Linked DNA regions of Sinobacterium norvegicum. The protein of the gene in region 2 interacts with the protein of the main gene of each other region in a pairwise test. Links are inferred from orthologs where the notes say so. Each region holds a gene or a part of one and is shown on either strand. Other genes may lie near its edges. The genes, in order: sfsA, L9P87_RS12650 and L9P87_RS09560.

Region 1 (4,763 bases), on a different replicon or contig from region 2:
CCGAATGGATGATATTGAGCCCTTTCGAGTCGTCGAAGTATTAACCCGTGCCAAGCAATTAGAGGCTGAAGGTAGGAACATTCTGCATTTAGAGGCAGGGGAACCTGATTTTACCACCGCCGAGCCTATTCGTCTCGCTGGCGCGAAAGCCTTAATGGACGGCCATACTGGCTATACACCGGCTGCAGGGATACCGGCGTTGAGAGAAGCCATCAGCGGCTATTACCAAACGGATTATGGTCTCGATATTGCGCCGGAGCGGATTATGGTTACCGCGGGTGCCAGTGGTGCCTTGCTATTAATCGCAGCGTTGTTGATGGACCCGGGCAAGTCGATGTTAATGACCGACCCAGGCTACCCTTGCAATCGTCATTTCCTGCGGTTGGTTGAGGGCCATGCTCAATTGATTCCGGTCGGAGCTGAAGACCGTTTTCAACTGCAGGCCCGTCATCTAGAGCAGCACTGGCAGCAGCAAACCATCGGTGCCATGGTGGCGAGTCCTGCCAACCCAACAGGGGAGATCTTATCGGCAGAGGAACTCGAAGCGCTGTATCAAATATGTGCTGCTAAAGGAGGCTATTTGGTGGCCGATGAGATTTACCATGGCCTCGATTACGATGATCACGCTGCCAGTATTCTGGCGCATACGGATCAGGCCTTTGTGATTAATAGCTTTTCCAAATATTTTGGTATGACAGGTTGGCGCTTGGGTTGGTTGGTTGCTCCCCAGAATGCGGTGCAGGAAATGGAACGGCTGGCGCAGAATCTGTTTATATCGCTGTCGACACCGGCACAATATGCAGCGCTGTCTTGTTTTAAGGATGAAACGCGGGAGATCCTCAATCAGCGCAAGGCCATCTTCAAGCAGCGCCGTGATTTTCTTTACCCTGAACTGTGTCAGCTAGGTTTCAATATCGCGAATAAGCCCGCCGGTGGTCTTTACCTGTATGCTGATATCAGTCGCTTCAGTAATAATAGCCAGCAATTTTGCGTCGATATGCTCGAGCAACATGGTATTGCCTTAACCCCGGGGGTGGACTTTGGTCGACACTTGGCTGATCGTCACGTACGTTTTGCCTATACCACCGGTATGGAGAAGCTCGAACAGGCGGTCGAGCGGCTTAGCAAGGTGCTGACATGAGGCTGCCCGAACTGGTGGAAGGCAGGCTGATCAAGCGCTATAAGCGATTTCTTGCCGATGTCGAGCTGCTCAATGGTGAAATCATTACTGCTCACTGCCCCAATACGGGCAAGATGACAGGTTGTGCCATGCCGGGTGAGCGCGTTTGGCTTAGCATCAGTGACAATCCCAAACGAAAGTACAAGCATGGCTGGGTGTTGGCTGAAATTGACCATCAACAGGTGTTGGATAATAGCCCGGCACGATTGTCGTTAGCCTGTATTCATTCCGCCTTTGCCAACGACTTACTGGCGGAAGCGCTGGCTGAGGGTGTTGTCGAAGAATTGGCGGGGTATTCTCAGGTGGTTCGAGAGGCACGTTATGGGCTCGAGAATAGCCGTATCGACTTTCTGCTGTCGGCCCCCCAGCGCCGCAAGTGTTATGTCGAGGTCAAAAGCGTGACCTTGTTGAGAGAGAATGGCATCGGCCAGTTCCCTGATGCCGTCAGTGATCGTGGTCGAAAGCACCTACGGGAGTTGATGGCAATGGTTGCAGAAGGGTACCGAGCGGTGTTGTTTTACTGCGTTCAGCATGAGGGTATCGAGGTGGTTGAGCCGGCCCGCGATATTGACCCCAGCTACTGCCAAACCCTCTTAGAAGCGATGGCTGCGGGGGTGGAGGTGATTGCCTATAGGGCCAGTATCACACCCAAGGCCATTACCATTGATCGTCGCTTACACTTTAACAGCTAGGCGATAGCTGTCGCGGCTTCAGCGATATGGATCTGCTGCTCAATCACTTCAAAGTCAACGGAGATAAGGCTTTGGCCTTGGCATGGGCCATAGACACATTTGCCGTCTTCAGGTTGAAACAAGGCGCCGTGGGTTGAGCACATAATGTAGAAGTTATCGGCATCGAGAAATTGATCCTGTTGAAATTCGAGGTTCACGCCGAGGTGGGGGCAATTATTTTGAAACAGCGTAATTATGCCATCGCGCTTAACAGCAAAGAAGTTTAGATCGCCAATCTCAAAGCCTTTAGAGCTCTCGTGATCGATGTCATCGACGTGGCAGACGGGAATAGTAAAACGGCTCACGGTATATAACCTTGGTAAAAATAGCGGAAGGCAACTTTACCTGATTTTCCCTCGATGAAAAAGCCACCGGTGTTCTTCCGCCTGCTTCTATTAACCATCGGTCATGCAGCTTGTTATGCTCCCTATACGATAGTATTGTGAGTTTACGGCTGCCATAATAACCAATAACAATAGATGACAGGGGATAGCAATGATTACCAGTTTCGATGACTACTGCATACACCAAACCGCCGAGCCCGTGGCGGAGCCCTCGCAAAGTGATCGTAATTTCTATGATCGATACTGGTTTAACGGTTTCGATGAAGATACTTTTCTGTTTGAAATAGGACTTGGTCTATACCCCAATCGTCGGGTAATGGATGGTCACTTCAGTGTTGCCATGGGGGATAAGCAAGTTGCTTTTCATGCCTCGCGACGTGCCCCAAAGGAGCGTTTGGATACCGCTGTCGGGCCATTAAGCGTTGAGGTTGTAGAGCCGATGCGACAGATACGTGTACGACTAACCGAAAACGAGCACAACATCACCTGTGACCTGTTATTCACCGCTATTTCTGCCCCGCATCAGGAGCCAAAAAATATTATGCATGATGATGGCCATCTGATTATGCATAACACCCGCTTTACTCAGTTGGGGCATTGGCAGGGGCATTTTATCATCGACGGCGAACGCACCGAGGTTAACAAGGCTTATGCGACCCGTGATAAATCATGGGGTGTTCGCCCGGTAGGAGAGCCTGCTGGTGGCGCACCGGGTCTGATGAATAATGAGCCCGGCGTTTATTGGGCCTGGTGTCCGATCAATTTTGGTGATCAGGCGTCGCAGTTTGGTACCTTTGAGGATCGTGACGGTAATGCCACCCAAGTGTCCGCGGATTTAGTACCACTGTACTCTGATATGGATAGCATTCCTGTGGGCGAGGATAGCGGGATGATTGCGATGACTGCTATCGAGCACAGAGTAAAATTTGTGCCAGGTACGCGCCGTGCGCAATCGGTTGACTTCGACTTTGCCGACAAGAATGGCGAAAGTTATCACATCACTCTAGAGCCGCTGCAGAAGTTTTATATGCTGGGTATTGGTTACAACCATTTTGAATGGGGGCACGGCTATTGGAAGGGGGAGCTTGAAACATTCCGTGAGGATTGGAATCTCGATGAGGTGAACGAACTCGACTACCAATTTATCCACAACCATCAAGTAGTGAGGGCAACCCTGGGTGATAAGGTCGGTTATGGCACCTTCGAGAGTATTATCATTGGCCGCCACGCCCCGTCAGGCTTTAAAGACTTTTTCGACGGCGCTGAATAGTCAGTACCTCACTGTGGGCGGGTTGGTACCGGATATTACATCGTTGAATTCGGCTTTCGCATCTCTATAATAGAGTGATATTAGACAGTTAGCTGGTTATTAACGGCTGCGTCAGTCCATGCTGCCAGAGGTTGTAGTCACAGTGAATTCCCCCCCGCGAGAAGGCCTTGTCCCGCCAGCGTTTGTCACTGCGTTATTGATGCCGCTGCATAGCAAAGGTGTTGGAGTTGATACCGTTTTGGAGCAGGCCGGTTTAGGCGATTTAGACCTGAGCAAGTTAACGGTTGAGCAGTATAATCGGTTATTTGTCGCTATCGTCGATTACATTGGTGATGAGTCTGGGGGCCTGCTGGGGGCGAGTCGTTCCCCTTTGGGAACGACCCGGATGATCGCCTATGCGGTATTAAATTGCCCATCGTTGCACGACGCTCTGGTGCGGGCTATTGATTTTAATCTGGCCTGTCGAGAGCCTGGCAGAGACGAGGATATTATTCATCGCTTAGATGTCGATGAGGCGTTGGGTATGTCGACGATCCACTATTGCCTGCCAGAGCACCCCGGTGAAGCCCAATACCAGCCCGCGGTGTTAAGTGCGCTGGCGATGTGGCTGCGCTTGTGCGGCTGGTTGATTGGTCGCCAAATAGAAATTATCAGCGCCAGTTGCGCCGGCGAAAAACCCAGTAATATGGGGGCTATGGAGCATTTTTTTAGCTGTCCGGTGGACTTTGATACAGCCACTAATTCGCTGACTTTTAGTAGTCACTATCTCCGTTTGCCGATTATTCGTAGCGATGCCGATTTTGAGGTGTTCATTAAAGAGGCGCCCTATCAGGTCATTATTCAGCCGGTATTGGGTGAGCAAAGTATATTGTCACGAATTCGCACTATCTTAAGTGAGAACCTAACCGATGAATTGCCCGGTTTTGATGTCATGGCCGATCGGTTAAATCTATCGGCGAGAACTCTGCGTCGTCGCTTGGAGGAGGAGGGTACCTCTTACCAAAAAATCAAAGATCACTGTCGGCGAGATCGCGCCGTTGAGTTGTTGCTTTACAGTACGGAACCAGTCAGCGAAGTGGCTGTTTTGGTTGGCTTTAGTGACGCCAGCGCTTTTCATCGCTCATTTAAAAAATGGACGGGTGTGGCGCCGGGGGAATATCGACTAAATCATGTTGTAGACGGTTAATCGGTGTATGATTATCTTATGGTTTTTTGTAATGTGAGTAATGTATTTAAGA
Region 2 (4,581 bases):
CACCCGCCCCATGCCGACGACCAGGATCTGAGCATTATCGGTGTCGACCGGTTTCTGTTCGTTGATGCGTTTGCTGGTTTCTAGGTGGCGGAGCTTCTCGCCATGTTTGTCATAGATTTTATGGGCCACTTTGTTGAGTTGGGCGGCGATGGTGAAACTTAGCACGATGGTAAGGGCAATAATTGCCGGCCACTGGCTGTCGATAATGCCGCTGGAGGCACCAAGGACAGCGACGATGAGGCCGAATTCGCTGTAGTTAGTCAATGCCAGTGAGCTTAATAAAGCAGAGCGTGCTCGCAGTCGCATACGGGTTAACAGCAGCATGTAGCCCAGCGGTTTGAAAAAGACGAAAGCGGTAATAATCAGCGCCAGGATCCAGGCATCGGCATCCGGCAGGCCGGCACTGCCGATGGTCATAAAAAAACCGACCAAAAACAGCTCTTTAAACTTAGGCAGTGTCTTGGCCAGTTCGCGGGTTTTGATATCGCCAGCCAGCACCACGCCCATAAACAGGGCGCCCAAGTCGGGTTTCAGGCCAGCAAATTTAAACAGTGCGGCGGCGCCGATAGCGTAGGCGAAGCCGAGCAGTACCAGTAACTCGTCGTGGCCGCTGTAGGCCATAATTTTTAAGATTAATGGCCTGGCGATGACAATCAACGGGATGGTCAGTGCCCAGATGTTGGGCAGTACGCCGCTGTTGATCGTCAGGTAGGCAACGGCAATCAGGTCTTGCATGATCAGTATGCCGATGGCGATCTTGCCATGCAGTGAGTTACTTTCGCCGCGGTCCTCCAGCACTTTGACCACGAAGACCGTGGAGGAGAACGATAAGGCGAAGGCGATAGTGGCAAGGCTGGCCCAGTCCTGCCCCAGGTAATGGCTGCCGATCGTCATGGCAATACCCTTGAGGATCAGCATCATGGCGCCGACTGAAGCGATCATATGCAGGCCGGTAGCTGCCCATACCTGTGGCATGGCAAGGGCGCGTAACTCGAGTTTGAGGCCAATGGTAAATAGCAGCAGCAAAATACCGACATCGGCCAATGGCTCGAGCCAGGGCGTGTTGAGGTTGAACTCACCGAGAATAAAGCCGCTGACCAAGAAGCCAATCATAGGGGGGAGTCCAAAGCGTTTAAAGACCAGGCCGCTGCCGAGGGCGAGTCCAAGAATGATGGCAAAGCTTAGGATATCCACAGGGGTTTTCTACCTTAATCTATAAAACAGCGGTTCGATGGCGGTGAATAAGCAGTTACCCTTACGACAGAGTGATAGCGTGTTATAATCATCGCCCTTATTATTCCGCCGCTATAAAATAGCATACGCGGCGTTGTATTTGCAGATTAGCAGACGATGATTGAGTAAATATTTCATTCGATATTATCGGCTAAGCAATTGAGTATTATTTATAAATAGTTTGGACGACACGATGAACGTAGAGCAATACATGACCGATGTTGGTCGTCAGGCGCGAGCCGCATCACGGGCCATGGCCAAGGCCACCACCGAGCAAAAGAATGCTGCCTTACAGGCCTGTATTGAGCAGTTAAACGCGGCCAAAGAGCAAGTTCTGGCGGCCAATGCCGTTGATTTACAGGCGGGTCGAGAAAACGGCCTGGACGATGCGCTGTTAGACCGACTTGAATTAACGCCGGCGCGTTTTGATGGCATGTTAGAAGGGCTGCAGCAGGTGGCAACCCTGCCTGACCCGATTGCAGAAATCACCGACATGAAATATATGCCCAGTGGTATTCAAGTCGGCCGTATGCGAGTGCCCCTGGGTGTTATTGGTATCATTTATGAGTCGCGCCCCAATGTTACTGTCGAGGCGGCAAGCCTGTGTCTGAAGTCGGGCAATGCGGCCATTCTTCGTGGTGGCAGCGAGTCTATTCACTCCAACCAAGCCATCGCCCAGTGCGTCGCCGCAGCGCTGGCCAGTGTCGGGCTGCCAAGCGCCGCGGTACAGGTTGTTGAAACCACTGACCGCGCCGCCGTTGGCGCCTTGATTACCATGCCAGAGTTTGTCGACGTCATTGTTCCCCGTGGCGGCAAGGGCTTGATCGAGCGTATTAGTAACGATGCCAAGGTCCCGGTGATCAAACACCTCGATGGTATCTGTCATGTCTATATCGATGACAAGGCCGATGTCGCCAAGGCCGAGGCGATTGCCCTCAATGCCAAGACCCATCGCTACGGCACTTGTAACACCATGGAAACCCTCTTAGTTGCCGAGCCAGTAGCCGCGTCGATATTGCCACGCCTGGCTGAGCTGTATGCCGAAAAGGGTGTTGAGTTGCGAGGCTGTGAAAAAACCTGTGCGATTCTACCGCAGGCGATTGCCGCCACCGAAGCGGACTGGCATACCGAGTATTTAGCACCGGTGCTGTCGATTAAGGTGGTCGATGATATGGATGCCGCAATTGTTCATATCAACCATTACAGCTCGCAACACACCGAGTCGATTATTACCGAAGACTACAGCCGCGCCCGCCGTTTTATTCGCGAGGTGGACTCCAGTTCGGTGATGGTCAATGCCTCGACCCGATTTGCCGATGGCTTCGAATACGGCCTGGGTGCCGAGATCGGTATTTCGACGGATAAGATCCATGCCCGCGGTCCGGTTGGTTTGGAGGGCTTGACCTCGCAGAAGTATGTGGTCTTTGGTGATGGTCATATCCGGCAGTAAGTCGGTGACTTCTGATGTCGCGTAAGTCGATGAAAAAAGCGCTTTGGGGCGGCACCTTCAACCCGGTTCACCGCGGTCATATCGAGACGGCAAGGGCGTTGCAGCAACGATTGCAGCTCGATGAGTTGGCGCTGCTGCCTGCAGCCAGGCCGCCGCATCGTGCGGCACCGGAGGTTGCCGACCAGCACCGCCTAGCCATGTTGGCGCTGGCTGTTGCTGATGACCCGCGGCTGTCGGTGGATGAACGTGAGTTCCGCCGTGACGCGCTCTCCTATACCGTCGATACCCTTGCCGAGTGGCGCCAACAATCTGGCGACGATGCTTGGCTGGCCTTTTGTGTTGGCATGGATTCGCTGGTCAACCTGACCAGTTGGCATTGTTGGCAGCAAATAACAGATCATAATCATTTGATTGTTTGCGCCCGTCCAGGTTGGCAGCGCCCTCTTGATGACGAACAGCCAGCTCTGGCGGCGTGGTTGCAGCCACGTCTGGTGTCGGGCGTCGAGCAGTTGTCTGACTCGCATCGGGGGCGGGTGGCGATAATCGAATTGCCACCGTGGGATATCTCTTCCTCGGATATTCGCCAGCGCATCGCCCAGGGCTTCTCGGTTGCGCCATTGGTCGGAGGCCCTGTTGCCAGCTATATTGAACGGCATCGATTATATCGTTAATGCTTGGCTGCTGATCTGTATAAACGGTATCGCTGGCGGCAAACTATCGGTATAGTGCGGCAAAACTTTCAGTGGTGGAATTTCCATCAGTCGGTTAATCATCGCTGTGACAGCGAAGAAGCAATGAGTAAAAACTATGAATACTGAAGAAATCAAAGAGTTAGCGCTAGAGTTTTTAGATGATTTGAAGGCCAGAGACGTTGTCTCTCTCGATGTGAGTCAATTGACCGACGTTACCGACACGTTGATTATTGCCACCGGCACCTCGGCTCGTCATGTAAAATCATTGGCCGATAATGTCGCCATGGAATTTAAGAAGCGTGATTATGCCCCCCTTGGTGTTGAAGGCGGCAACGTTGGTGACTGGGTATTGGTTGACCTCGACAGCGTGGTCGTACACGTCATGCAGGAAGAGGCGCGTGAGCTCTATGACCTAGAGCGCTTGTGGGCAGGTCCAGGTCCGGACGGCGAGTAGAAAACGGTGCGCATTCGTATCATTGCCGTCGGCTCTAAAATGCCAAAGTGGGTAGACGAGGGGGTCAATGAATACCTCAAGCGTCTGCCGGCAACCTTCAAGGTGGAGTTTGTTGAAATCCCCTTGGGTAAACGCGGTAAGGGCGCGGATGTAAAGCGGGCCATTGCCAGTGAAAGCACTAATATGCTGGCACAGGTGCCGGCGTCTAGCCGCGTTGTCGCACTCGATGTACTGGGCAAAAGCTGGAGCACTGAAAAGTTGGCTGACTATATGGCCGACTGGCAAATGACCAGCCCAGACGTTTGCCTGTTGATTGGTGGTCCCGACGGTTTAAGTTCGGAGTGTTTGCAGCGGGCCGACCAAAAATGGTCGCTGTCAGCACTGACCATGCCGCACCCGCTGGTGCGTGTTTTATTGGCCGAGCAAATTTACCGTGGTTGGACGATCAACCAAAACCACCCCTATCATCGCTCCTAATGTAAGCGATCATCACAACCCCAGTGAATGGTTAGTGTTTATCCACTAACAGCGATAGTCTTTCGGGCTTATTTCTGTAATTATAACTGACAGATCTTTACTTAACCTTTCTGTTTAGGCGCATCAAAATCGGCTATGTCCTCTAGAGACCATATAAAAGACGTGATTGGCGAACGCCGTCTCTACGCCAGCCGTATCATTGTTGCCGTACTCTTTGTCATTGTTGCCTGTGTCATCATCGGCTATCGCTATTACAGCCTCCAAATCACCGAGCA
Region 3 (4,763 bases), on a different replicon or contig from region 2:
GGTTGAGCGGTTTGTAGATGGGTAAAACCTGGCATGATGGTGTCGGCTTCGCGCTCGGCTATGAATAACAGGCCTTCCTGCAGTCGTGTGAGCTCCTTGGCGATGATATCGATTTCATCGCGCAGAAAAAGTCTGATATCGGTGGCAACCTGGTCGTTGCGTGAACGCCCGGTATGCAGTTTCTTACCGGTGATACCAATTTTGGCGGTCAGTGCCGCCTCGATATTCATGTGGACGTCTTCGAGTTCGATAGACCACTCAAAGGTGCCGGCTTCGATATCGGCTGTTACTTCTGCCAGGCCTTGATGAATGGCGTCGCGCTCTTCAACGGTTAAGACACCGGCCTGTTCAAGCATGGTGGCGTGAGCAATAGAGCCCTGGATATCCTGCTTATACATGCGCTGATCAAAGTTGACAGAGGCGGTATAGCGGGCGACGAAGGCGTCGGTTGGCTCGCTGAAGCGGCCGCCCCATTGCTGGTTGGTTTTTTGGTCAGTCATAACAGTTATTAACCTTGTTGAGTCCAATATCGTTTGGCGGCGATTATAGCAGCCGTCGGCCTCTATCGGCTACCTCGGCTAAGCTTGTCGCATAATGCTAGTCTAAGTGTTTAATAGCGCTGACAAACTTATACAGCAGAGAGTTGCTGCTGAAGATGGATACGGGCACACTTAGCGGATGAATAGTGAAAATCATAACAGCCACAACGACGATAATTTTTTTATTCCTCGTTTTGACCGTAATTCCAGTGTTGCTCTGCTGGTCATTGTCGCCGAATTACTGGCGTTGGTGCTGGCTGTGCTCAACTCAGGGCTGCAACAATTTAGCTGGGAATGGCTGGGTATCATCTCGTTTTATGTGCAGTGGGTGGTGCTGTTAAGTGCCGCTGCACTGCAGCGTTTGAGGGCTTTTTTCTGTCGTATAGCCCTGGCTAAAGCCGCGGCGTTGAGCTATGCACTGGTATTGTTTATTACCGCCTTTGTCAGTGTTGTCGGGCAAACACTGTGGCTGCATGTGGATTTTATGCAAAGTGTCGACAGCCACTGGCGACTGTTTCAGCATCTGCTGGTGGCGGCGGTGCTGTTTGGTATTACCTGGCGCTATTTCTACATCCAATTTCTCTTGCGCCGACAACAACAGGCGCGGCTAATGGCTAAAATTGATGCGCTACAGGCGAGAATACAGCCGCATTTCTTGTTTAATTCGATGAACAGTATTGCCAGTTTAATCAGTATTGACCCTGTCGCTGCGGAGCAGGCGGTGGAAGATTTGTGTGATTTGTTTCGCGCCAGCCTTAATCATTCTTCGGTGCTGGTGGCGCTGGAGGACGAGCTGGCACTGTGCCGGGGCTATTTGCGCATCGAAGGGTTGCGTATGGGCGACCGCCTGAGTGTCGATTGGCAGTTACAGCAACTGCCTATTGATGGTTTGAGAATACCGGCGCTCTGCCTACAGCCATTGATTGAAAACGCTGTTTATCACGGTATTTCGCCCTTGGCAGAGGGGGGCTGCATTACTGTCCGTGGCGAGCAGCAGGGGGATGTTTGTTGTTTTACCATTACCAACCCTATTGCCAGCAGCAGCGAGCCTTGGCAGGAAGGGCATCAGATGGCAGTCGAGAATATTCGCAGCCGCCTGCGGGCTATATACGGTGATCGTGGCCGCTTGGTGCTGCAGCAGCATTCAGATGTTTTTACCGCCGTACTGACGCTGCCAATCGCCGGGGAATCCCTGTCATCTGGAGGTCGAGATGGATAAAAATGTTGTCGTTGTCGATGATGAACCGCTGGCCAGGCTGCGCCTGCAAAAACTGCTGGCGAACTGTGACGGCTTTTACTGCGGTGGTGAGGCTGAAAATGGCGATCAGGCATTGGCATTGGTTGCTCAGCAGAGCCCTGATGTTGTGCTGCTCGATGTTCGAATGCCGGGGGACAGTGGTATTGAGGTTGCCAAACAGTTAGCGCAACTGAACTCGCCACCGGCGGTTATCTTCTGTACCGCCTACGGTGAATATGCGCTAGAGGCGTTCGATTCCAGCGCCGCCGCCTATCTGTTGAAACCGGTGAAGAAAGAAAAGTTAATCGAGGCGTTACATCGGGTTGGTCGATTAACACAGGCCCAGCAAACGGAGCTGCAGTCGCAGCGAGGGCATGGTATCCGCCGCAATATTAGTATTAAACACCAGGGTGATATTGGGCTGGTAGCCATCGAAGATATTCGTTATTTCGTCGCGGATCAGAAATACGTCAGCCTTGGCTACAGCGAAGGCGAGGTACTGATTGACGAGTCGTTAAAAGGGTTGGAGACGGAGTTCCCCGATCATTTTATTCGTGTACATCGCAATGCGTTGGCTGGGAAAAGTCATATTGAGAAGCTGGCACGTGGCGATGATGGTCAATACCAACTTTGTCTGCGGGGCGTTGAGCGGCGGTTGCAGGTGAGCCGCCGCCATGCAGCGGCGGTAAGAGAATTGATTCTGGCGTTATAAGAGGCCGATAAATGTTGCGGTATCAGCGACTTTTGGTCGTAGCTGGCTTATCATAGTCGCAATTTAATCACGGGCTGATGCCGATAATTTCTGGGTGGTGAACACATGATTGCACAAACGTTGCGGATAGCGACACGAAAAAGCCCACTGGCTATGTGGCAGGCCGAATTTATTAAGGCCGAACTCGAGGCGCTGCACCCAAACCTCCGCGTTGAGTTAGTCTCGATGACGACCAAGGGCGATATTCTACTCGACACGCCGTTGTCGAAGGTTGGCGGCAAGGGCTTGTTTGTTAAAGAGCTGGAATTAGCCATGCTGGAGAATCGAGCGGATATAGCCGTTCATTCGATGAAAGATGTGCCAATGGAGTTTCCTGAGGGCCTGGGGCTGGCGATTATTTGCCAGCGAGAAGACCCCACCGATGCTTTTGTATCCAATCACTATGCCAGCCTTGATGAGTTGCCAGAGGGCAGCCGTGTCGGCACCTCCAGCCTGCGTCGTCAGTGTCAGTTGCGCCGTCTACGGCCAGACCTCACCATTATCGATCTGCGCGGCAATGTGAATACCCGTTTGAGAAAACTAGACGACGGTGAATACGATGCGATTATTCTCGCCAGTGCCGGCTTAAAGCGTCTGGAAATGGCCGATCGTATTCGTCAGTCGCTGCCGGCAGAGGTCAGTCTTCCCGCTGGCGGTCAGGGTGCTGTCGGGGTGGAAGCCCGTCTTGCCGATGAGGAAACCATTGCGCTATTGGCGCCGTTGCAACATCGCTATACCGCCGACTGTGTCAGCGCCGAACGGGCGATGAACAAGCATTTGCACGGTGGCTGTCAGGTGCCGATTGCGTGCTATGCGATTACCGACCCGAATGACAGCAGCAAGCTGTGGATGCGGGGTTTGGTGGGCTCGCCGGATGGCAGCGAATATTTATTTGAAGAGAAATCGGGCAGTGATCCAGAGCAGCTCGGCATCGATATTGCCGAGGCATTGCTGGCCCGCGGTGCTGGAGAGATTCTAAAAGCCGTCTATGGCGACGATTAGCAGCGAGCAGCCAGTGGCCAAGGTCTTAATCACCCGGCCCGAAGGTCAGGCCGATGGCTTGGCTGACGCTGTGACGGCGGCGGGTTTTGAGGCCAAGGTCGTGCCGGTGATGGCGATCGATGCGCTCACTGAGCAGCAGCTTCGACCGGCGATCAACGGCGTGCTCGACCTCGATAATTATCAGCATATTATATTTATCAGCACCAACGCCGTCCGCTACGGCATGGGTCTGGTCGACCAGTATTGGCCACAGTGGCCAGAACGTGTGCGATGGCATGCTATTGGCAAGGCAACAGCCGAGGCGCTGCAGCGTTTTGACATCGATGCCGAGTTGAATGGCGAAAGCAATAACAGCGAAGCCTTGCTGGCCAATCCATCGCTACAGCAGCTGAGCGGTCAAAAGGTATTGATTTTCCGAGGTCAGGGCGGCCGTGAGCATCTTGCCGAGGTGTTACGCCAGCGTGGCGCAGCTGTTGATTACGCCGAGGTCTATTGCCGGCGAGCGGCGATAGAGAATCGCGAATCGTTGCAGCAAGCACTGGCTGAGTCCGTCGATGTCATCGTCGCCGCGAGTGCCGACAGTGTTAAAAATTTACTGCAATTAGCTGAAAAACAATCAATATTAGAGATACCGCTGGTTGTGCCCAGCGCCCGTGTTGCTATGATTGCAACAACGGCGGGATTTGTACGCGTTTTAATCGCGGCCAATGCCGGAAGTGCTGCGGTGATTGCACAGTTGCAATTGCATGTTAGCGGTCAAGCTAACGATTAGCAGCACAGCAGCCACCGGCGATTGTTAACATTAGGAGCCCCATGCGTGAGCGATTCCAATAACGATAAGCAAAATAAACCCGAAAACTCTGTCAGCAATGGCGAAGAATTGGTACCCACCTTAAGTGCTGAAGTTATCGAGCAACCGGCAGAAAAAGCGAGCCCAAAGCAGACGGTGCGGCGCGCAGAGAAAAAATCATCCGCTGGCTTGTTGGCTTTCGCAGCCCTGTTTATCGCCTTGGTCGCCGTTGCTGGCACCGCTTACTTTGTCGTTAATAATATGACCGAGCAGCAGTTGCTGGAACAGAAATTATCGTCGATGGATGATCGCCTACAGGCGGCTTTTAATCGCGCTGATGTGCTGACCCGACAGCTAAAACAGCAGGCTGATGATACCACGGCTACCAGTCGTGAAAGTGCACGCCGGCTCGACGGTTTTGATGACCAGCTGCAGAGTCAGGGG

What was found.
Region 1: the proteins of L9P87_RS12650 (region 2) and sfsA interact in binary tests that used the Escherichia coli proteins (3 or more experiments, as listed by UniProt). The link is inferred for Sinobacterium norvegicum from one-to-one orthologs.
Region 3: the proteins of L9P87_RS12650 (region 2) and L9P87_RS09560 interact in binary tests that used the Escherichia coli proteins (3 or more experiments, as listed by UniProt). The link is inferred for Sinobacterium norvegicum from one-to-one orthologs.

What each region holds. Positions count from the first base shown.
Region 1 is NZ_CAKLPX010000002.1:606,250-611,012, forward strand. Bases 6-3,004 are described here. They hold sfsA (DNA/RNA nuclease SfsA), read left to right. Parts: upstream 6-1,137; coding sequence 1,138-1,872; downstream 1,873-3,004. Other genes in these bases: L9P87_RS11800 (pyridoxal phosphate-dependent aminotransferase), read left to right, coding at 6-1,141; L9P87_RS11810 (Rieske (2Fe-2S) protein), read right to left, coding at 1,869-2,216; L9P87_RS11815 (Rv3169 family protein), read left to right, coding at 2,407-3,004. In the rest of the region: more of L9P87_RS11800, read left to right, coding at 1-5; more of L9P87_RS11815, read left to right, coding at 3,005-3,525; L9P87_RS11820 (AraC family transcriptional regulator), read left to right, coding at 3,668-4,711. UniProt on the Escherichia coli protein: Binds to DNA non-specifically. Could be a regulatory factor involved in maltose metabolism.
Region 2 is NZ_CAKLPX010000003.1:159,850-164,430, forward strand. Bases 738-3,554 are described here. They hold L9P87_RS12650 (glutamate-5-semialdehyde dehydrogenase), read left to right. Parts: upstream 738-1,426; coding sequence 1,427-2,683; downstream 2,684-3,554. Other genes in these bases: L9P87_RS12645 (cation:proton antiporter family protein), read right to left, coding at 738-1,194; nadD (nicotinate-nucleotide adenylyltransferase), read left to right, coding at 2,698-3,354; rsfS (ribosome silencing factor), read left to right, coding at 3,491-3,554. In the rest of the region: more of L9P87_RS12645, read right to left, coding at 1-737; more of rsfS, read left to right, coding at 3,555-3,829; 23S rRNA (pseudouridine(1915)-N(3))-methyltransferase RlmH, read left to right, coding at 3,836-4,306; mrdA (penicillin-binding protein 2), read left to right, coding at 4,442-4,581. UniProt on the Escherichia coli protein: Catalyzes the NADPH-dependent reduction of L-glutamate 5-phosphate into L-glutamate 5-semialdehyde and phosphate. The product spontaneously undergoes cyclization to form 1-pyrroline-5-carboxylate.
Region 3 is NZ_CAKLPX010000002.1:118,875-123,637, forward strand. The notes cover bases 621-3,619. They hold L9P87_RS09560 (LytR/AlgR family response regulator transcription factor), read left to right. Parts: upstream 621-1,750; coding sequence 1,751-2,488; downstream 2,489-3,619. Other genes in these bases: L9P87_RS09555 (sensor histidine kinase), read left to right, coding at 679-1,758; hemC (hydroxymethylbilane synthase), read left to right, coding at 2,594-3,529; L9P87_RS09570 (uroporphyrinogen-III synthase), read left to right, coding at 3,516-3,619. Also shown: argH (argininosuccinate lyase), read right to left, coding at 1-500; more of L9P87_RS09570, read left to right, coding at 3,620-4,301; L9P87_RS09575 (uroporphyrinogen-III C-methyltransferase), read left to right, coding at 4,347-4,763. UniProt on the Escherichia coli protein: Member of the two-component regulatory system BtsS/BtsR, which is part of a nutrient-sensing regulatory network composed of BtsS/BtsR, the low-affinity pyruvate signaling system YpdA/YpdB and their respective target proteins, BtsT and YhjX.